3 regions of the Arthrobacter ginkgonis genome follow, and region 2 is predicted to be linked to each of the others. Evidence: riboswitches for the same ligand, from Rfam matches in the RefSeq annotation. Region 2 holds a riboswitch; each other region holds the start of a gene.
What was found. Region 2 has a riboswitch for thiamine pyrophosphate ahead of ABD912_RS01615 (YkoF family thiamine/hydroxymethylpyrimidine-binding protein). Riboswitches for the same ligand answer to the same signal wherever they lie in the genome.

Region 1 (7,289 bases), on a different contig from region 2:
TCCTCGACAACTCCGACGAACTCGTGGCCCATGGGGATGCCCTCGGCGGTGGCCGGCAGGCCGTGGTAGGGGTGCAGGTCCGAGCCGCACACGCAGGCGCGCACGATCCGCACGATCGCGTCGGTGGGCCGCTCGATGACCGGGTCGGGGACGTCGATCACGCGCACGTCGCCGGCACCGAACATGTAGGTTGCTCGCATCAGGTAGTTGTTTCCGTTTCTCTGTGTCCTGTTGGCTGCTTCCAGCCAACAGGGTCGGGTTGGGTTGTGGGAGTCCCTGCCGTTACGGGTACTGGCAATACCCCCTTGGCAGGGTCGCTCGGGCCAGTGGGGTGCGGCCGCCGCCGGCGAACGGCATCCCAACGAACGGCATCCCAGCGGACAACGAGTCCGACGACGGCGAGCAGCGCGAGGGCGAGCAGGACCGTGCCGCCGCCCAGGGCGGCGGAGACCTGGGCGGCGGAGACCTGGGCGGCGAGGACCCCGGCGGTGTTGCCGGTACCTGCGGCGGCGGCAACGAGCACGAGGATGCCGATGCCCAGCGAGCCGCCGAGCTGGTGGGCGGTGTTCACCACGCCGGACGCCGCACCGGCGTCCCGGGACCCGACGCCGGCGATGCCGGCCGCGGTCAGCGGTCCGAACGCCAAGCCCTGCCCGATGCCGATGAGGGCCATCGGCAAGGCCACGGCCACGACGTACGGGCTGTCCGCCTCCAGGCGGCTGAGCCACCCCATTCCCGCCAGGGTGGCCGCGATGCCGGAGGCCAGGAGCGCCGTGTTGCCGATCCTCCCGGTCAGCCGCGGAACGGCGAGGGCCACGAAGAAGTTCACCACCGTCATCGGCATGAACGCGAGCCCGGCCTGCAGCGGGCCGAACCCGTAGACGCCCTGGAGGAACTGCGTGGTGAAGAAGAAGTAGCCCATCATCGCGCCGACGAAGAGCAGCCGGGCTAGGTAGGCGCCCGAGCGTTCCCGGCTGGCAAACAGGCCCAGCGGCATGATCGGCTGCCGGGCCCGGGCCTCGTTGAGCACCAGGCCGCCCATCAGCACCACCCCGGCGGCAAGCGCGCCGAGGGTGGCGGGGTCGCCCCACCCGGCGTCGGCCACATGGACGATGCCGTAGACCAGGGAACCCATGCCCAGCGTCGAACAGGCCGCCCCGGCGAGGTCGAAGCGCCCGGCGCGGCGTTCGGTCTCGGGCAGTTGCCGCAGGGCGGCAAAGACCATCACGACGGCGATGGGTGCGTTGATCAGGAACCCCACCCGCCAGGAGAGCCAGTCCGCCAGCAGGCCTCCCAGCACCAGCCCGACGCTGGCCCCGATGCCAGCGGTCGCACCGTACGCGGCCAGGGCCCGGGTTCGCTCGCGCCCCTCGGGGAAGCCGGCGGTCAGCAGCGCCAGGCTCGAGGGTGCGAGCACCGCGGCGCCCACGCCCTGCACCGCGCGGGCGGCCAGCAGCCACGCCGCGGAGGGCGCGGCCCCGATCGCGAGCGAGGCGAGGCCGAAGACCACCAGGCCCGCGACGAACACGCGCCGCCGCCCGAGGATGTCCCCGGCGCGCGCTCCGAGCAGCAGCAGGCCGCCGAACACCAACACGTAGGCGTTCTGGACCCAGGACAGGTCCGCTGCGGTGAATCCCAGCTCGTCGCGGATCTTGGGCAGGCCGGTGATCACGATCGAGGTGTCCAGCACGATCATGAAATAGCTCACCAGGATGATCGCCAGGACCGCCGTGGGATTGCTGCGGCGGGTGGATCTCTTGTTCACTCGTAGTCCTTCGGGTGCGTCGGTACCGGCCCGGGGCGGCTCCGGTCGGGTTGCCTTTCCAGAGAAACAGCGTCCCGGCGCGGGCGGGAGGTCCTGCCGTTACAGGTACTGGCAGGGCCTCCCGGAACGCGTCCCGGGCTTCTAGCGTGGAAGGCATGGACAATCGGAACGACATCCGCGAATTCCTGGCCACCCGGCGGGCCAAGATCACCCCGCAGCAGGCGGGGCTGCCCGCCTACGGGGGAAACCGGCGAGTTCCCGGGCTGCGCCGGGAGGAGGTCGCGATGCTCGCCGGGGTGAGCATCGACTACTACATCCGGCTTGAGCGCGGAAACCTCAGGGGCGTCTCGGACAGCGTTCTGGATGCGCTGGCGCGCGCGTTGCAGCTGGACGAGGCCGAAAGGGCCCACCTCTTCGACCTGGCCCGGGCGGCGGCTCCGTCCACCCCGGCAGGCCGCCGGCAGGCCCCGCAGAAGGTGCGGCCCACCCTCCAGCGCGTGCTGGACGCCATGGGCACGCCGGCCTTCGTGCGCAACGGCAACATGGACATCCTGGCGGCGAACCGGCTCGGTCGGGCGCTCTACGGCGAGATCTTCGACAGCCCCGTCCAGCCACCGAACTCCGCCCGGTTCGCGTTCCTCGACCCCCGCGCCGAGCGCTTCTTCCGCGACTGGGACCGGGTCATCGAGGATTCGGTGGCGATCCTGCGGGCGGAGGCCGGCCGCCGGCCCTACGACCGGGGCCTGTCCAACCTGATCGGGGAGCTGTCGACCCGCAGCGAGTTGTTCCGCACCCGGTGGGCCGCGCACAACGTGCGCTTCCACCGGACCGGAGGCAAGCGCCTGAACCATCCGCTGGTCGGCGACCTCGACCTGGACTACGAGGCCATGGAACTGCCCGCGGATCCGGGCCTTGTGGTCATCACCTACACCGCCGAACCCGGGTCCCCGTCCCAGGACGCGCTGAATCTCCTGGCCAGCTGGACGGCCGGCACCGAACCGGCGGACCGGACCGCGGACCGAACCTCCGAGCACGACCGACACCTCTGATGGAGCAGCACACATGAACCACCCTGACACCGTTCCCGGCGGCGTCCTCGTCATCGGCGCCACCGGGAGCGTCGGCCGGCTTGTCGTCGCTGCGGCGGCCCGCCACGGCCTGGCCGTTCGGGCCCTGGCCCGCGACGTCGGCCGGGCCGGACGCCTCCTGCCGGGCACCGAGATCGTCCACGGCGACCTTGAGGACCCGGAGACGCTCGCCCGCGCGGTGCACGGCGTCGGCGCCGTCGTCTTCACCCACGGCGCGCACAACGCCGGCGCCTACGAACGCGTCGACTACGGGGGAGTGGCCAACGTCCTGCGTGCGCTGGACGGGCGCGCGCTGCGCATCGCGCTCATGACATCGATCAACGTGACCCGCGACGACAACGGCGCCTATCAGGACCTGCTGGACTGGAAGCGCCGCTCGGAGCGCCTCGTGCGCGCCAGCGGCCACCCCTACACGATCGTCCGCCCGGGATGGTTCGACGCGGCAGGGCCCGGCGACCGGCGCCTGGTCCTCGCACAGGGCGACCGCCGCTCCGGCGCCGTCGACCGCGCCCAGGTTGCCGAGGTCCTGGTCCGCAGCCTGCTCACCGCAACGGCCGCGGGCAAGACGTTCGAGCTGTTCGCCGAGGCCGGTCCCGCCCCGCGGGACTGGGCCGGACTCTTCGCCGACGTGCTGGCCGATGTGTCCGGCGCCGTCGACGCGGCCCAGGACTCCGGCACGCTGCCCCTGGCGCGCGAGCCGGAGAGCCTGCGCGCCGACCTCGACCGGCTGCGCGCCAGCTAGCCATTTCCGGCCCAGCCCCTTTTCCCGACCGACAGGAGACCCCATGGAGATCCAACCCACGATGCCGAGCACCAAGGGCCCGGCGGAACTGTTCACCGGAGACGTCTGGTTCGACGTCATCGCCGCTCCGCGGCCGGAGCCCTCGCGTATGCGCGTCAACATGGTCCGCTTCGCCCCCTGCGCCAGGACCGCCTGGCACACCCACGCCGTGGGCCAGACTCTGCACGTGCTCGAGGGGACCGGACTCGTCCAGGCCCGCGGCGGCGACGTCGTCGTGATGAGGCCCGGGGACACCGTCTACACCCCGCCGGGCGAGTGGCACTGGCACGGCGCGGCCACCGACCACTTCATGAGCCATCTGGCCATGTGGGAGGGGACCGGCGACGCGGAGGTGCCGGAGACCGAATGGGGCGAGCACGTCACCGAGGAGGAGTACCGCGGCCAGGCCGTGGCGCGCACCTAGCGCTCCGGTCTCCGAAAAGCGCTCCGCCACGAACGCCGAAAAGCACGCGCCCGGACGCGCCCGCCGCTGTCGGACCGTGGACACGGTTCGAAAGCGGCGGGCGATGCGTGCTACGCTCCAGCGCTGTAAACACCCTCCACGGGAGCTCGCACCAGCGAGCTGAGAGGACGGCTAGGGCCGTCGACCGTTGAACCTGACCGGATAATGCCGGCGTAGGAAGAGATCAAAATGCGCACAAGCGACGCTACAACCATGTCCGCTGTCACCACTGGCCCCATCCAGGACAGCACCAAACGCTACGAGGACGTGCCCGGCTTCCCGGGCATGAGCTACCCCGTGCGGCGCGTTAATCTCAGCAATGGAGAGCACTTCGACCTCTACGACACCTCGGGCCCGTACACGGATCCGCAGGCACGCATCGACGTCGAGGTGGGATTGGCGAAAACGCGTGACGGGTGGGAACACCCGGAACCGATCGACGGCGCCGCGACCCAGCTGGTCTGGGCGCGCGCCGGAATCATCACCCCAGAAATGGCGTACGTCGCCGCCCGCGAAGGCGTCTCGCCGGAGCTGGTCCGCGATGAGGTCGCCCGCGGCCGGGCCGTGATCCCGGCCAACCACCGGCACCCCGAGTCCGAGCCGATGGTCATCGGCAAGGCCTTCGCGGTGAAGATCAACGCGAACATCGGCAACTCGGCCGTCACGTCCTCGATCGAGGAGGAGGTGGAGAAGATGGTGTGGGCCGCCCGCTGGGGCGCCGACACCCTGATGGATCTCTCCACCGGCCGGAACATCCACGAGACCCGCGAATGGATCCTGCGCAACTCGCCGATCCCCGTCGGCACCGTGCCCATCTACCAGGCCCTCGAAAAGGTCAAGGGCGATCCGGCCAGCCTCACCTGGGAAATCTTCCGGGACACGGTGATCGAGCAGGCGGAGCAGGGCGTGGACTACATGACCGTGCACGCCGGGGTGCTGCTGCGCTACGTGCCGCTGACGGCCAAGCGCGTCACGGGCATCGTCTCGCGCGGCGGGTCGATCATGGCGGCCTGGTGCCTGGCCCACCACCAGGAGAGCTTCCTCTACACCCACTTCGTGGAGCTGTGCCAGATCTTCCGGAAGTACGACATCACCTTCTCGCTCGGCGACGGGCTGCGTCCGGGGTCGATCGCCGACGCCAACGACGAGGCCCAGTTCGCCGAGCTGCGCACCCTTGGCGAGCTCACGAAGATCGCCAAGTCCCATGGCGTGCAGGTCATGATCGAGGGCCCCGGCCACGTGCCGATGCACAAGATCGTGGAGAACGTGCGGCTTGAGGAGGAACTGTGCGAGGAGGCCCCGTTCTACACGCTTGGCCCGCTCGCCACGGACATCGCCCCGGCCTACGACCACATCACCTCCGCCATCGGCGCGGCGATGATCGCCCAGGCGGGCACCGCCATGCTCTGCTACGTCACCCCGAAGGAGCACCTGGGCCTGCCCAACCGCGACGACGTGAAGGTCGGGGTGATCACCTACAAGATCGCCGCCCACGCCGCGGACCTGGCCAAGCAGCACCCCAGGGCCCAGGAACGCGACGACGCGCTCAGCCGAGCCCGCTTCGAGTTCCGCTGGCGGGACCAGTTCGCATTGTCGCTGGATCCGGACACCGCCCGCGAGTACCACGACGAGACCCTGCCTGCGGAGCCGGCCAAGACCGCGCACTTCTGCTCGATGTGCGGGCCGAAGTTCTGCTCGATGCGGATCTCCGCCGACGTTCGGACCTACGCGCAGGAGAACGGGCTGGACAGCCTGGAGGCCATCGAGGCCGGGATGGCGGACAAGTCCGCGGAGTTCGCCCGCATGGGCAGCTCCGTCTACTTGCCGATCCGCGCCGTCTGACCCCGTGGCGCTCGCCGAACGCGGCAAGGGCGCGACGGCGGTCGGCGGCTTCGGGGCCATGGACAGCTAGGTTCGGAGTCGGGCCGACGGTAGTGCAAGAGCTGCTGGAATGGATCAGCCATTCCAGCAGCTCTTGCACTATGGTTCCGGACGGTCCGCTACCGCCCTACCCGGCCAGCTACCCGGCCGGAGCCGTATCCCGGCGCCGGGCGGCGGCCGCCCGGAAGAGGTCCACCAGCAGGAAGCCCGCCAGCGAAATCCCCAGCAGCGGGACAAAGAACCCCACGAGCACCGCCACGGCGGCAACCGCCAGCACGGCCCACCACGGACTTTGGCGCAGGGCTCCGCGTCGCGGCAGCGGTCCGAAGCGCAGCCCCGTGGCCGCCTTGGGGCGCCGCTTCCACCACATCATGTAGCCCCACACCACCATGCAGGCCAGCCCGGCGGCGAGCGCCAGGAGGACCACCTGGTTCGCCACGCCGAAGAGCGTCCCCATGTGCGCGTCGATGCCCCAGCGGGACAGCTTCGCGGGCACGGAGAAGTCCTTGAAGTCGATGCTGTCCACCACGGCCATGTCCCGCGGATCCAGGGATACGGCATCGACCTGGGTGGGCCAGGACCGGTCGATCTCGGCCACGGACCAGGCCTGTCCGCCGGCCGCGCCGGGCCTGATCTCCACCTTGGCGGCGTCGATGCCGGCCCCGCGGGCCGCGGCCAGCGCGGCGTCGAACCCGCCGTTCGGGACGGTGGCGGCCGGCTCCGCCATCACGTGCCCGCTGTGGCCCTCATGGCCCATGTGCGCGTGGGATGGGTCCGCTGCGAGCTCGCGGGAGAGCGAGGGCGTTTCCCAGCCCAGCGTGGCGCGCAGCTGGGACACGTTCTCCCCGGCGTACTTCGACCAGGTCAGGCCGGTGGCGGAGAGCCCCAGGAACCCGACAACCAGCGTCAGGCCCAAGACCTTGTGCCAGCCGAGCAGGCGGGCCCGGCTGCCCTTCCGTGGTGCGTTCCCGCGCTGGGTTGGGGTGCCCGCCTTCGCGGCGCGGGACGGGCGCTGCGCCACCCACAGGGCCACGCCGCCGAGCGCGACGACCCACAGCCAGGAGGCCGCGAGTTCGCTGTAGAGCCGGCCGGCGTCGCCCAGGTTCAGGCTGCGGTGCATCTGGTCGACCCAGGTGCGCAGCGGCAGGGAGCCGCTGGTGCCGTAGGCGACCAGTTCACCCTTGACCTTCGCGGTCGCCGGGTCGACGAAGACGGCCAGCGATTCCGATTCGCCGAGGGATTCGTCGGCGAACATAACGCGGGTGGTTCCGCCCTCGGTGCCGGGCCGGACGGCGGCAGGTGCCGTGGCGG
Region 2 (7,289 bases):
GGAATCCTCGCTGCAGGGCGCCAACCTCTGGAACGAGGTCAAGGACCGCCTCGACAAGCCCGGCTCCGGTCTCTCCGGCGGCCAGCAGCAGCGCCTGTGCATCGCCCGCACGATCGCCGTCAAGCCCGAGGTGATCCTGATGGACGAGCCCTGCTCCGCGCTGGACCCGATCTCCACGCTGGCGATCGAGGACCTGATCAACGAGCTGAAGAACGACTACACGGTGGTCATCGTCACGCACAACATGCAGCAGGCCGCCCGCGTGTCCGACAAGACCGCATTCTTCAACATCGCCGGCACCGGCAAGCCGGGCAAGCTGATCGAGTACGAAGACACGGCGATCATCTTCAGCAACCCCTCCGTGAAGGCCACGGAGGACTACGTTTCCGGCCGCTTCGGATAGGCCGGGTTAGGTGTTCCCGCCACGGCGGGAACGGCCCTGGAGGGGGATCTTCAGGGGATCTTGAGGGGGATCGCGGCGGCGGTCGGCACCACGGTGCCGGCCGCCGCCGTCCCGTTTAAGGGCCTGCCCCGCAAGCGTGGGGCGGCCGGGTTCCCTTCGTGGCGACGGAGTCGACGCGAGAGGGCCTGCCCCGCAAGCGTGGGGCGGCCGGGTTCCCTTCGTGGCGACGGAGTCGACGCGAGAGGGCCTGCCCCGCGCGCTTACCCGCCCAGCAGAGGGGACAGCGCCAGGAACAGCATCCCGCCCAGCACCACGCACGTGACGGGCGCGGCGAACCAGTAGGAGAGCACGCGCAGCACGTTGCGCCACATCACGGATTCGAAGCGCTGGTTGGCCCCGGCCCCCACGATCGCACTGGTGACCGCCTGCGTGGTGGACAGCGGCAGGTGCATCACCATGGCGCCGAAGAACAGCATCGAGGCGGAGACGCTCTGCGCCGTGGCTCCGCGCAGCGCATCAATGGTCACCAGCCGGTAGGCGAGGGTGTGGGAGATCCGCCAGCCGCCGAAGAGCGCCCCCGCGGCCAGGAAGAAGCCGCCGGTCAGCTGCGCGGCCAGCGGATAGGTGCCCGGCTGCACGACGTTCCCGGCCACCAGCGCCAGGGTCAGCAGCGCCCCCGTGCGCTGGCCGTCCTGCAGTCCGTGGCCGAGCGAAACCGCGCACGCGCTGATGGACTGGGCGGCCCTGCCCCAGGTGTTGACGTCGTCGGAGCTGGAATGGCGGGCCAGCCACGTGGCCGGGGCCACCAGTGCGAAGGACAGCCCATAGGCGACCAGTGGGGTGAGCAGCAGGGGCGCCACCACCCCCAGCAGCAGCATGCGCAGCGCGTCGTGGACTCCGTCCCCGCCCAGCAGCGCCGAAGCGCCGCTGGCGCCGGCCAGCGCGGAGATCACCGCGTGCGTGGAGGAGACCGGGATGCCCCGCCACCAGCAGAACAGTCCCCATCCGCCGGCCGCGACCAGTCCGGCGAGCAGGATCGCCAGCCCCAGCGAGTGGGCGGGAACGTTGAGTTCGACGGCGGAAACCAGGTAGGCGCCGAACGCCTGGCTGAGCATGGTGCCGACGAACGCGAAGAACGCGGCGACGACGACGGCGATGGTCGGGGTGAGCGAACGGGTCCTGACGGCGGCGGCCACCGAGTTGGACACGTCGCGGAAGCCGTTCAGGAACGCATAGGCACACGTCGCGACGAGGACCAGGCCCAGCAGGAGTTGTTCCATCCGGGCGTGCTCAGGATTCCTTGACCAGGATCCGGCCCAAGTGGTCCGCGACCGCGCGCAGGGTGTGGACCGCGGCGAGCAGCTGGTCGGCCACGTAGCGGTGCTTGACGATCAGGGAGGCCTTCTGCAGGTCGGAGAGCTCGGCGACCCAGACGCGGTGGGTGCGGCTGGCCCGCTTGGACAGGCGCACCATTTCCAGCCAGGTGTCCTCGAGGTCGTCGAGGTTGTTCAGCTGGCCGATCGCGGCGGAGGCAAGTTCGGCCTGGCGCCCGATCATCTCCAGCTGTTCCGCAGCGCGCCGGGAAAGCCGGCCAGCTCCGGTGTGCACGAGCAGGTCGCCGGCCCCACTGAGCTGCTCCACGGCCTCGTGCAGCAACCGGGAGAAGGTGTAGAGGTCCTCGCGCGGGAGGGGGTTCACGTAGCTGGTGCGCAGATGGGTGAGCACGGCGTAGTGCCGGTCGGTGGCGCGGGCCTCGGTGGAGTTGAGGCCGGCGGCCAGCCCTTCCTGTTCGTTGTCGGCGGCCCCGAGCATCTGGGAGAGGATCTGCACGCCGTCCAGGACCTCGGAGGAGAGGTCGCGAAGCAGTTCCAGGCCGCGGTATTCCGCAGGGAACAGGCTGAATTTCACGTGGTTTACCGCCGCGGATTCAAAGGGGGAAACGGACGTGAACAAGTTTACGCATGCTATCCGCGGCCACAGACCACGGGCCACCTGCCGGGGGCCGGAAGCGATGAACGTCGCACGGGTGCGGGATCCGGGGGCGTCGGCGTCTTTGTTGAAGCCCTCTGCGCTGGGCCCAATTGCTCCGGCCCATCGTTCCGGCCCGTTTCGCCGGTCGGTGGCCTAGGTGTACTGATTGGGGCCGTTTCTCAAGCTTATGGTGCCGAACCGGGAGCGCCTCTCGGCGGCAGGCCGCTCGTAGCGGCTGAAAGATGGAGCCCGGGGCTGCCGCGATCCGGCACCGCCAATAGTTTTCTTCCCACCGGGCCTTTCTGTCAATACGCCCCCACCCGGTCGCGGCCATCCATGGTGCCGGAAAACCCGCAGTGACTACAATCGCCGTAGGCCCGCCGGCAATTTAAGCCGGCACCGCCCACACCGCTGCACATACCGGCAGATCGAGGGGGAGCCATGCCGAACGTTTCCCGCCCGGACAGTCCCGGCCCGGAGGTTTCCCGTCCGGACGAGGAAGACCTGCAGGCCGGCCGGCGCGTCCGCGCGCTGGTTCCACGCAGGAACCACGCGCGCTTCGAGCTGCCGGAGCGGGACCCCGTGGAGATCCTGGCCGGGCAGCACACCACCCGCGAGCCGGACCTGGTCCCGGTCCGGATCGGGCGCATGCTGCAATCGCCCTTCGCCTACTACCGGGGCGCCGCGGCCGTGATGGCACACGACCTGGCCCGCGACACCGCCACCGGCTACCGCGTGATCGCCTGCGGCGACGCGCACCTGGCGAACTTCGGGCTCTATGCCTCGCCGGAACGGCGGCTGGTCTTCGACCTGAACGACTTCGATGAGGCCTACCCCGGCGCCTGGGAGATGGACGTGAAGCGGCTGGCGGCCAGCCTGTGGCTGAATGGCCGCGCCAACGGCCATCCGGAAGCGCGCTGCAGGGACGCTGCCGCTGCCTCCGTGCGTTCCTACCGCACCACGGTGCACCGCCTGTACGACATGTCCGTCCTGGAACGCTACTACTACCAAGTGGAGGCGGAGGCGCTGCCGAAAATGGCCCACCAGGCGGCCCGCAAGGCCCGCCAGAGCACCTCCGAACGCGTGATGGAGAAGCTGACCACCGTGACGGAGAACGGCATCCAGCGCATCGCCGAGCAGCCTCCCTTGGTCCGCCGGCCCGCCAACCCCGACTGGGACCGCCTCTCCGGCCTCTTCGAGGAGTACCGCAGGACCCTGCGCACCGATACTGCCCTCCTGCTCAGCCAATACAGCATGGTGGACTGCGCCTCGCGCGTGGTCGGCGTGGGCAGCGTCGGCACCCGCTGTTTCCTGTTCATGCTCCGCGGCCCCTCCGGGGACCTCCTGTTCATGCAGTCCAAGGAAGCGGGGCGTTCGGTCCTGGAGACCCACGGGAAAGTCACGGACGCGCCGAACGCCGTCACCCAGCAGCTGATCCTCCACGGCCACGGCTTCCGCGTGGTGGCGGCGCAACGGATCCTGCAGGCCCAGTCGGATCCCATGCTCGGCTGGGTCCGCGGCGTGAAGGGGGAGGACGGCATCGTTCGCGACCACTACCTGCGCCAGTACCGCGACCTGAAGGGTTCGCTGGACCTCGCCCAACTGTCCCCGTCCGCGGCGGAGACCTACGGCGAATTGTGCGGGGAACTCCTGGCCCGGGCGCATTGCCAGAGCCCTGGCAGCCGCTTCCTTTCCGGATACCTCGGCAACGGCGACAGCTTCGACGTCGCCGTCACCACCTGGGCGGGCCGGTACGCGGACCAGACGGAAGCCGACCACGCCGCCCTGGAGGAAGCCGTCCGCGTCGGGCGGCTAGAGGCCCTGCGGGACGTGTAACGCGCAGCGAGGGTGGGGAGGAGTCGTGGACGCTAGATCAGCTCGCCGCGACGCCAGGCCCGCGCGGAAGCCTCCAGGTCCTCGGCGGTCTTGACCAGTTGGCGTGCGCTGCGGGTCAGCTTGGTCGCGTGCGGTTCGTTGGCCTGTTCGGCGGCGTCCGCGTGGTGCGTCTGGCCCAGCGCAACGACGCGGCAGTACGCGGCGGAACGTTCCAGCGCGACGTCGAACTCGCCGTCGAACGCGCCGGAGAGGATCGAATCCGCCATCGAACGCAGCTCATCCGCCCCGGGCGGCTCGGCGACGCCGGCGACCACGTGCTGGACCTGCGCGACGTACCGGCCCTCGCGGAAGTAGGCCGCCATGCGTTCGGGGTTCTGCACCGTGGCGGCGCGCAGCGCGTACAGCCGCCACAGGGCACCGGGCAGGGACCGGGGCGGGCTCTCCGCCCACAGTTCGGCGATCGCCTCCAAGCCTTCCTTGTCCGCCAGTTTCACCAGCCGTCGGGTGACCGCCGGATCGGTGCTCGCGCGCCCCTGATGCACCAGGGCCGCGGCGGCCAGGTGGGCGGCCTCGGACACGCGGGCCGGATCGGCCCCGCCCACGAACGGTTCGAAGTCGACCGGCGCGAACGGGACGGGCTTGTGCGGGCGCGGGGCCGAGGCTCCGGACCCGCTGGCTGGGACTGCGCTCATGCGACAAGAGGATACTCCGGTGCCGCGGGCGTGGCGCCGGGAGGGCGTGTCCGCGGCGAGTGCACGAGGCAACGCCGGGAGATCCGCTAGCATTGTTGAAGGCCTTTACGGTCTGGCGGGCCTCTAGCTCAGTTGGTAGAGCATCGGACTTTTAATCCGCGGGTCGCGGGTTCGATCCCCGCGGGGCCCACCGCCGAATCCCCGTCCTCCCCGCGGAGGCGGGGATTCCTTTTTGCCGGCCCCTTTGCCGGGGCCTCTCTGCCCGGGCGCTTCGGCTGCGCGCCGGCCTTCCTTCGTTGCGTCAGATTCCCGGTGCGTCAGAGCCCCGTTGCGTCACAGTCCGCCTTCCGCCCGCTGCGGCAGGCGGCGGCCACGCGGGCCGGTGTAGGGTCGTGGCTGAACACGGGAGTCCGGTGAGCCGGGCTGAGAGGAAACTTCTCAAGTTTCGACCGTTGAACCTGATCTGGATCATGCCAGCGCAGGGAGTCAACATCGAATCCTGTGCCCTGTTTCTCACAACAGAAGGGCGCGAAAATGCATCCGAATTACCCCACTGAAGTCACCGACCCTGCCTTGGCGCCTGCCGCCGCCGGCAGCCCCACCCTGAGTCACGACAACTTCGGCATTGGTGCCAGGGTCACCCTGGCCGTGATGAGTGCCGACTACGCCGAGGTCATCCTCGGGTCGCTGCAGAAGGCCGATGCCACCGGGCTGGAGGTTCAGACGGGCGACGTGAGCACCTTCGTGGCCGGCCGGGAGCCGGACCTGCTGCGGTACCTGAGCCAGCTCATTTCGGCGGCCGGCCGCGGCGGTGCCCACGTTGTTGCCACCGTGCACCTCTCCCGCGGCTGCCCCGGCGAAGTGCAATGCGAACTTCCCGGCGGAGCCGGCCCGCTGCGCAGCGAGATCGTCGAACTGGAGGAGACCGGGGTGCAGGCGGCAGCGGAGTGGGCCCTGTACCCGCTGGAGGACACCGGCCGCGACGGCGTGGACCCGGACCACATGCGGGACATCTACGCCGCCGTCGACTACGCCAAGGCCAAGGGCACGTTCGTGAAGTCGGAACATTTTGTCACCCGCCTGGAGGGCGACATCGCCCGCATCCTCGAGACAGTGGCTGCCGGCTGGGTCCTGGTCGGCCGCACCGTCCAGCACGTGACCACCCACCTCACGCTCTCCATCAACAGCCCCTCGGCCCGCTAAGCCTCCACCTACTTCAAGGGTTACTTCCATGACTTCTCACAGCACGCTGACCCCTGCCCGCAAACGCCCCGCCTTAGCGCTCAAGGACCTGGTCCTCATGGTGGTGCTGGGGGTGGTATTCGGCTTCCTCTACTGGGTCCTGGTCCAGGCCTGGACCGGCCTGTCCATCCTCATGGGCCCGGCCGGAGACCTGGCCCAGCACTTCCTGATCGGCGGCTGGCTCCTGGTGGCGCCGATCGCCGTGGCCATCATCCGCCGGCCCTTCGTCGGGATCATCGCCGAGGTGCTGGCATCGGTCATCGAAGTGGTGTTCCTTGGCTCCGCCGTGGGCCCGATCCTCTTCGTCTCCGCCGCGATCCAGGGCCTGGGCAGCGAGATCCCGTTCGCGCTGCGCGGCTACCGCTCCTTCGGCTGGGGCACCTTCGCCCTCTCGGGCCTGCTCGGGGCAGGACTGGTGTTCCTCTTCTCCGCTTTCCGCTTCGGCTGGTACGGCCAGGAGCTGTTCGTCCTGCGCTTGGTCCTGCAACTGGCCTCCGGGCTCATCCTGGGCGGCCTGCTGGCAAAAACCATCGTCGGGGCCCTGGCGAAGACCGGAGTGGTCGACAACTTCGCGATCGGCCGCGACCGGATCAGCCCCGACCCGATCAGCAAGGTCTAGCCTGATGGCCGCTGCCCACCCCGGGACCGTCGAACCCAAGCCCGGCGCCGCTGCCCGGAGCCGAACGGCTGCCCGGCAGGCCCCGTCCACGGTTCCGGCCGTGGAGCTGAACGATGTCTCGGTGGAATTTCCCCGCCGGACGGGGCCGGTGCTGCGCAAGGTGGACCTTCGGCTGGAACCGGGTGAGCAGCTGATGGTTTTCGGCCCCTCCGGCGCCGGAAAATCCACCCTGCTGCAGTTGGTCAACGGGGTCATCCCGCACGCCGTGGCGGTGCAGCTGTCCGGGTCGGTGCGGGTGCGGGGAACGGACACCCTGGACACCGACGTGGCGGAACTGTCCCGCAGCGTCGGCGTCCTGGCCCAGGACCCTTCCTCCGCCGTCTGCCTGCCGGATGTGGAACAGGAACTGGCACTTCCGCTGGAAAACCGGGCCGTTGATCCTGCTGCCATCTCCGGCCGCATCGATGCGGCGCTGCACGCCGTCCACGCGGGTGGACTGCGGCTGCGCAAAACCTCCCAGCTCTCC
Region 3 (7,289 bases), on a different contig from region 2:
TCCTTGTAGCCGGTGATGAATTCCACGGAGTTGCCGTCCAGGATCGGGAACGCGCCGAGGTTGCGGTTCAGCTCCACCGACGACTTCACCCACTCCGGGGCGTGGTACTCGGTGTCGTCGATGTCCAGGTGCCGGGTGGCGTCGAGCACGCGCCGGTTGACCTCCGCCTGGCGTTGGATGCGCCGGTGGGACAGCCGGAAGTTGCCCAGCATCAGGAACAGCGCCAGCCCCAGCAGCGGCATGAAGAAGATGGCCAGCAGCCAGGCCATGGCGGTGGTGGGGCGCCGGTTGCCGGGGACCACGCCCAGCATCACCACGCGGATGCATATGTTCAGGACGGTGGACACCACCACAATCCACGTGGGCGTCCATTCCCACACAAAGAACGCGTCGAACACGCGGCCCCTCCCCAGCAGTCGTTGCCCCCAGCCTACCGGTGGCCGGGCCCACGTGAGGTGCCGGGCGCCGGCGGTAGGGTGGATCCATGACTGTTCTGGTGTTCGTCGACCCCGAGTTCCCCGCCGGCCGCGTCGCCGACCCGTCCCAACCGCAGCTGTCAGTCCTGGACCAGGGCGTCACGCGCGGTGACGGGGTTTTCGAGACCCTCCTCTACACCGGCGGCGTCGTCCGCAAGCTGGAGGCGCACCTGTCCCGGCTGGAGTCCTCCGCGGCCATGTGCGAACTGGCCGTCCCGTCCGGGCCGGCCTGGCGGGCGGCGGTGGAGACGGCGGTGGCCGCCTACGACGCCGCGCGCTCGGCCGCCGGCGACGCGGAAACCCCCGGCACGCGCCACGAGGCGACGCTGAAGCTGGTGGCCACCCGGGGCCCCGAGGGCGCCGCGCACGGCACCGCGTGGGTGGCCGTCTCCCCCGCCCCGGAGCTCGGACAGCGCCAGCGTGAGACCGGGCTGTCCGTGATCACCCTGGACCGAGGCTACGATTCGGATGCCGGGGACCGCGCCCCGTGGCTGCTCATGGGCGCCAAGACGCTCTCCTACGGGGTGAACATGGCGGCGCTGCGCCACGCGCGCACGCAGGGCGCCGACGACGTCATCTTCGTCTCCAGCGACGGCCGCGTGCTGGAGGGGGCCACCTCGACCGTGCTGCTGGCCCACCGCGAAGGGCCGCTCAAGCGCCTGGTCACCCCCACCCTGCAGACGGGCATTCTGCCCGGCACGACGCAGGGCGCGATCTTCGCCGCCGCGCAGGCCGCCGGGTGGGAGCTCGGTTACGGCCCGCTGGAGACGCGGGACCTGTTCGACGCCGACGCCGTCTGGCTGGTTTCCAGCGTCCGGCTGCTGGCGCCGATCAACTCGATCGACGGGGTGGAGATCCCCCGCGACCGCGAACTGCACGCCGAACTCGCCCGGATGGTCGACGACATCCGCTGAACCCCGCGTTTCGCCGAAGGTTTCCGCCGACCCCCCGCGTTTCGCCAAAGGTTGTTGTGGGTTTGAGGCCCTCCAACCCGCAACAACGTTCGTCGAAACGCAGGCCTCGGACGGCTGCCTTCGCCCAAATCAGGTTCCGGCTCCGGACCAATCGCGGGCCGGTTAGCTCCAGACCAGGTTCCAGGTCCCGGCAGCCAGGGCGGCCCCGATCGCGGCGGCCCCGACCGCCGCGCCGCCGAGCAGCACCCACGCGTCCAGGCCGGTGAACACGGACGCCCGCGCCCAGGTGCGCGGGCCCTCGCCGAAGCCCTTGGCCTCCATGGTCACGGCCAGCCGCGACGCACGCCGGATGGCCTGCACCAGCAGCCCGAACGCCTGCCCCAGGTTCGCGCGCAGGCGAGCTCCGGCGCTGCCGTGGGAACCGACGCCGCGGGCCCGCCGGGCCATGCCCAGCGTCCGCCATTCCTCGGCCAGCAGTCCCAGCAGCCGCAGCGCCGCCAGTCCGCCCAGCACGAAGCGGTGCGGCAGCCGCGCCTTCTGGGCCAGCGCGTCGGCCAGGTCCGTCGGATCGGTGGAGGCCATCACCAGCACCGCCGGCAGCGCCACGGCAAAACCGCGCAGGCCGGTCGCCGCGCCGGCGGCCACCGACCCTTCGGTGAGCGTGAAGATCCCCAGGTCCAGCAGCACCGCACCGGAGTCGTTGCCGACCAGCGCGGTGCCCCAGGCCGCCATCAGCCCGGCCACCGCCAGCGGCCAGGCCCGGCGCAGGAACGCGAACGGTCCCACCCCGGAGAGCGGCAGCAGGGCCAGGCAGGCGACCACCACGACGGACGCGCTCACCCAGTCCAGCGTGGCCACCAGCCCCGCGGTCACCAGCAGCACGGCGACCATTTTGGCCAGCGGGTTCGCGCGGCCCAACACGCTGCGGGCGGCGGCATCGGCGACGGCGATCCCGGGATCCCGTCCCGGCGTACCGGCACCGGCCGCCCCGGCACCGGTCACGCCACTGCCGCCCGGGACAATGCCAACCGGGACGGTGCCGACCGCGACGGTGCGGGCGCCCAACGCCGCGGTGAAGTGCTCGTCGTGCGTCACGGCCAGGACCGTGCGGCCGGCGGCCAGTTCCTCGCGCAGCAGCAGCGCCAGTTCGCGCCAGGTGTTGGCGTCCTGGCCGAAGGTGGGCTCGTCCAGCACCAGCACGTTGGGGCCGGCGGCCAGCACCGTCGCGACCGAGAGCCGGCGTTTCTCTCCCCCGGACAGGGTGAAGGGGTTGGCGTCGGCCAGGTGCCCCAGCCGGAGCCGGCCCAGCAGCTCGTCCACGCGCCGCTCCACCTCCTCGGGGGTGAAGAGCGGGCGCCCGGTGCCCGGGTGGCGCGCGTGGCGCGGTCCGAAGGCCAGCTCTTCACGCACGGTGGAGGCCACGAACTGGTGCTCCGGTTCCTGGAACACGGTGCCGATGCGGCTGACCAGGTCGCCGGCCTTCCAGCGGAAGGGGTCCGGGGACAGCCCGCCGGCGAGGTCCGGCGCGGCACGGACCTGCCCGCCGGCCGGTTCCAACAGCCCGGCCAGCGTCAGCGCCAGCGTGGATTTGCCGGCCCCGTTGGGGCCGGTGATGCCGACCGCCTCGCCGGCGCGCAGGTCCAGGTCCACGCCGGAGAGCACCGCGCGCCGACCCTTTGGGGACCGGCGGCGGCGGGACGCTTCGCGGGAAACCGCCAGGCCGGCGGCGGCAAGCAGGACCGGTCCCGGCGTGGCGTCCGGCCGGCCTGCCGCCCGTTCGACGACCGGCACGTGCCCGGGCACCCACACCCCGGCCTCGATCAGTTCGGTGCGGACAGGGCCCTCGGCGAACAGTTCCTCGGGGGTCCCGCTGTGGGACACCCCTCCCCCGGGTTCGAGCACCACCACGCGGTCCATGTGCCCGGCCCAGGCGGCCAGGCGGTGCTCGACGACCACCAGGGTCGCCCCGGTGGCGGCCACCGCGGCGATCACGGCGTCGCGGACTTCCAGCACGCCGGCGGGATCCAGGTTGGCGGTGGGTTCATCCAGCAACACCAGTCCCGGCCGCATGGCCAGGATCCCCGCCAGCGCCAGGCGCTGCTTCTGCCCTCCGGACAGGTGCGCCGTCGGGTGGTCCAACGGCACGTCCAGCCCCACGGCATCCAAGGCCGCGGCCACGCGGTCCCAGATTTCCGCGCGCGGGACGGCCAGGTTCTCCGCCCCGAACGCCACGTCGTCCCCCACGCGGGCAAGGACCACCTGGGTTTCCGGGTCCTGCTGGACCAGTCCGGCCCGCCCGCGCGAGGCCTCGGCCGGGCGGCCGTCGACGAGCAGGTCGCCGAAGTCCTCGGCCTCCTCGTCGTGGTGCAGCACTCCCGCCAGGGCGTGCAGCAGGGTGGATTTGCCGGCCCCGGACGGGCCCACCAGCAGGACCCGCTCCCCGGGGGCGATCTCCAGGTCCAGGCCCCTAATGGCGGGGGCGGAGCGGCCTGCGTGGCGCCAGCCCCACCCGCGCGCGGACACCGCGGCCGGCACCACGGCTTCCGGCCGGGCGCCGGCCCCGCCGGGCGCGGAGGCGGCCGCCGTCGTTCCGGTGTCTGCGGACATGGCCTAGCCGAACACCGGTTCCTGCGCGGCCTTGCGCGAGGCGAGCGCGGACAGCGCGCCGGTGCGGGCCAGGGCGCGCGTGGCGAGCCAGGACAGCAGGCCGGCGATGACGACGCCGGAGAGGGTGGTGCCGGCGACGTACACGATCTTCATGGCGGTGGTGTATTCGGGGAACCAGTTGAAGATGAAGGCGTCGTTGATGCCACCGAACAGGCCGGCGCCGGCGCCGGCGAGCAGGGCGGTAACCAGGTCCCAGCGCCGGTAGAGGAACAGCGCGAAGACCAGTTCCGCTCCCAGGCCCTGGATCAGGCCGGAAGCCAGGACCGTCAGGCCGAACTGGGAACCCAGGAACGCGGAGACGACGGCGGCGACGAGTTCGCAGAACAGGGCGGCTCCCGGCTTGCGGATGATCAGGGCGCCCAGGACCGCGGGGAACAGCCACATGCCGGTGACCACGGAGGATGCGGGCGGGAAGAACAGGAACAGTCCGCCGATGCCGGCGTAGGCAAGGTTCCAGCCCCAGAAGATGACGCCGGAGGCGACCGCGATCACGGCGGCGACGACGATGTCGACGACGCGCCAGGAACGGCGTGCGGCGGGGACGGTGTTGACCGGGTGGGCCATGATGTATTCCTCCTTGAGGGCAAGGAGGGGAGGGATTCGGCGGCATGTGCCGCTGCACCCTGAGATCTCGACTCCCTTCGCCGGTACTAGCCGGAGCAGGTTCGAGGGTCTGCGGCGATCCGCACTCTCAGCGCCCTGGCTGCACGGCCGTACGGGCCGGGCGCAGGCGCTCCCCTGTCGTTTGTTTCAGTCATGCCATAGTACAGCCACGCTATGCTGTGGCCGTACCGCCCTTTGTCTGGTTGGGCATCGTCTAGTTGGGAGAACCGTTGATGAAGACACTGCTCAAGCTGGCCGGACCCTTTGTGACCCTCGCCGCCGGGTTTGCCGGCGCCAAGGTGGTCGAACTGGTCTGGACCAAGGTCACCGGCGCCAGGCCGCCGCGGCCAGGCGACACCGAGGCCAACGTGAAGTCCTCGCTGCGCCAGGTGCTGGCCTTCGCCATGGTTTCCGCGGCCGTGGGGGCCGCCATCGAGGTCCTCACCGGCCACGGCACCCGGTTCGCGATCTCCCGCCTCGGCCAGGACGCGGACGAGTCCTAGCCCTCCGCCCTCCGGCCGGCTAGGTGCCGGCCGGACCGGCGGCGGCACCGCCGTCAGGGCCCGCGGCGTCCAGGCCGGCGTCGTGCCCGGCGGGTTCGCGGCCGGAGGATTCGCGTCCGTGGCCCTCCGCTCCGGCCCCGTCCTGCAGCGCCGCCCGGGCCACGACCTGGTCCAGTTCGTCGACGAGCAGCGTCTCCTTCTTCAGGTGCTTGGTGCGGTAGCCGGCCCGGCCCACCATGTGGGCGCTGACCGGTGCGGTCAGCAGCTGCAGCAGCCAGGCCAGCAGCAGCACCGGCACCAGCGCCCAGCTGCGCAATTCGATCGCCACCGCGGACAGCAGCAGGACCAGGCCCAGCACCTGCGGCTTCGTGGCCGCATGCATGCGGGAGAGCAGGTCCGGGAAGCGCAGCATGCCGATGCCGGCGGCCACCGACATCAGGCAGCCCACCACCAGGAACACGCCCGCCACGGCCTCGAGCACGGTGTCCAGGGCGCCGCTCATGAGTTCCTCCGGTCGGTCACGTAGCGGGAAACCGTCACCGAGCCGATGAAGCCGATCACGCAGGCGGCCACCACGAACACCAGGTTGTTCGTGTGCTTGTTCACCGCCATGTCCACGCACAGCGCGGCGGCGACGATCATCAGCAGCACGTCCAGCGCCAGCACGCGCTCAAGGATGGACGGTCCGCGCGCGATCCGGACGATGGCCAGCGCGGCGGCGACCGAGAGCAGCACCCCGCAGATCCAAGCGACGGCGATCATCATGGCGCCTCCTCCCCTGCGGTGATCCCGCCGGGCGGGGTGAAATCGTGGTTCTGCGGCGGCGGGGAGGCCTGGCCTGCCCGTTCGGCATCGATCCTGGCCACCTCCTCGCGCGTGCCCATGATGCGAATCAGCCGCGCCTCGATGTCCAGGATGTGGCTGTGGACCTTTTCCACCTCGGCGTGCGTGTTCACGTTGAGCACGTGCAGGTACAGCGTGGAGCTGACGCGGTCCACCTCCACCACGAACGAGCCCGGCACCAGGGTCAGCGCATGGCCAACGGCGGTGACCATGAGGTCGTCACGGGTCCGCAGGCGCACGCCGACCACGGCGCTGCGCACGCGCGGTCCGCGGAACACGGCCAGGGCGAAGACCTGGAAGCTGGCCAGCACCACGTCCCAGAGGAACCCCAGCGCGAACACGAAGGCCCGCCAGACGTTGAAGCGTCCGCTCAGTTCCACCGGCGGCAGCCGGAACACGTTGACGACCACCAGGGCGATCAGGAAGCCGAACACCAGGTTGCCGGCGGAGAAGTCCTGCCACAGCGCCCCCCAGACCAGGGCCATCCACACCAGCAGCGGCAGTTCGATCCAGAAGGTCAGACGCGGCCCCTGCTGCGCGGCGCCCGCGCCGGGCCGGCCTCCGCGCCGGATCACTTCAGGCTCCCGGGCTCGTAGGTCGCCTCGGCGCCGAAGACGGCCTCGATGTACGGGGTGCGCTCGAGCATCTGGCTCGCGGCCTGCTCGCTGAGCTGGAACAGGGGGCCGGCGAACACCGTCAGGGCAACGCCCAGGGCCACCAGGCCGGCGGTGGGCCCGACCATGCCGCGGGGCAGCAGGGCGGTGTCCCCGCGGCCGCTGAAGCGGCTACCGGAGTTGGCCACGGAGCGGTAGGTGGTGATCGGGGACCCGTCGGCGGCCGTGACCAGCAGCAGCGGGTCGGGGTTCTCCGCGTCCTCGGCCTTGCGCCAGAACGCCCGGTTCCAGACGCGCGCCACCGCCAGCAGCGTGAGCAGCGAGGTGGCCACGGAGCCGCCCACCAGCACCCAGCCCAGCGGGGTGTCCAGTTCCACGCCGCCCTGGATCAGCCCCAGCTTGCCGAGGAACCCGGAGAAGGGCGGGATGCCGGCCAGGTTCATCGCGGGGAGGAAGAAGAGCACCGCCAGCACCGGGGACAGCCGGGCCAGCGAGCCCAGCCGGTCCACGTTGGAGGTGCCGCCGCGGCGCTCGATCAGGCCCGTGACCAGGAACAGGGAGGTCTGCACGATGATGTGGTGCACCACGTAGTACACCGCCGCGGCCAGCCCCACCACGTTCCCGACCGCGAGCCCGAAGACCATGAAGCCGATGTGGCTGGTGAGGGTG

Region 1: another riboswitch for thiamine pyrophosphate. It lies ahead of thiC (phosphomethylpyrimidine synthase ThiC); the one in region 2 lies ahead of ABD912_RS01615 (YkoF family thiamine/hydroxymethylpyrimidine-binding protein).
Region 3: another riboswitch for thiamine pyrophosphate. It lies ahead of ABD912_RS06340 (ECF transporter S component); the one in region 2 lies ahead of ABD912_RS01615 (YkoF family thiamine/hydroxymethylpyrimidine-binding protein).

Annotation. Positions count from the first base shown of each region.
Region 1 is NZ_BAABEO010000035.1:14,255-21,543, forward strand. Features, by position in the region: gene ABD912_RS22350 (alcohol dehydrogenase catalytic domain-containing protein) at 1-200, opposite strand, end outside; gene ABD912_RS22355 (MFS transporter) at 200-1,765, opposite strand; gene ABD912_RS22360 (helix-turn-helix transcriptional regulator) at 1,921-2,814, shown strand; gene ABD912_RS22365 (SDR family oxidoreductase) at 2,828-3,595, shown strand; gene ABD912_RS22370 ((R)-mandelonitrile lyase) at 3,639-4,058, shown strand; TPP riboswitch at 4,187-4,295, shown strand; gene thiC (phosphomethylpyrimidine synthase ThiC) at 4,311-5,939, shown strand; gene ABD912_RS22380 (PepSY-associated TM helix domain-containing protein) at 6,118-7,289, opposite strand, start outside.
Region 2 is NZ_BAABEO010000006.1:17,687-24,975, forward strand. Features, by position in the region: gene pstB (phosphate ABC transporter ATP-binding protein PstB) at 1-403, shown strand, start outside; gene ABD912_RS01590 (inorganic phosphate transporter) at 664-1,683, opposite strand; gene ABD912_RS01595 (hypothetical protein) at 1,694-2,311, opposite strand; gene ABD912_RS01600 (DUF2252 domain-containing protein) at 2,816-4,210, shown strand; gene ABD912_RS01605 (hypothetical protein) at 4,243-4,902, opposite strand; tRNA gene ABD912_RS01610 (tRNA-Lys) at 5,020-5,092, shown strand; TPP riboswitch at 5,295-5,404, shown strand; gene ABD912_RS01615 (YkoF family thiamine/hydroxymethylpyrimidine-binding protein) at 5,437-6,105, shown strand; gene ABD912_RS01620 (ECF transporter S component) at 6,134-6,763, shown strand; gene ABD912_RS01625 (ABC transporter ATP-binding protein) at 6,768-7,289, shown strand, end outside.
Region 3 is NZ_BAABEO010000008.1:810,451-817,739, forward strand. Features, by position in the region: gene cls (cardiolipin synthase) at 1-398, opposite strand, end outside; gene ABD912_RS06325 (aminodeoxychorismate lyase) at 485-1,390, shown strand; gene ABD912_RS23535 (ATP-binding cassette domain-containing protein) at 1,553-3,997, opposite strand; gene ABD912_RS06340 (ECF transporter S component) at 4,001-4,621, opposite strand; TPP riboswitch at 4,677-4,807, opposite strand; gene ABD912_RS06345 (DUF4235 domain-containing protein) at 4,894-5,163, shown strand; gene mnhG (monovalent cation/H(+) antiporter subunit G) at 5,183-5,665, opposite strand; gene ABD912_RS06355 (monovalent cation/H+ antiporter complex subunit F) at 5,662-5,928, opposite strand; gene ABD912_RS06360 (Na+/H+ antiporter subunit E) at 5,925-6,581, opposite strand; gene ABD912_RS06365 (Na+/H+ antiporter subunit D) at 6,578-7,289, opposite strand, start outside.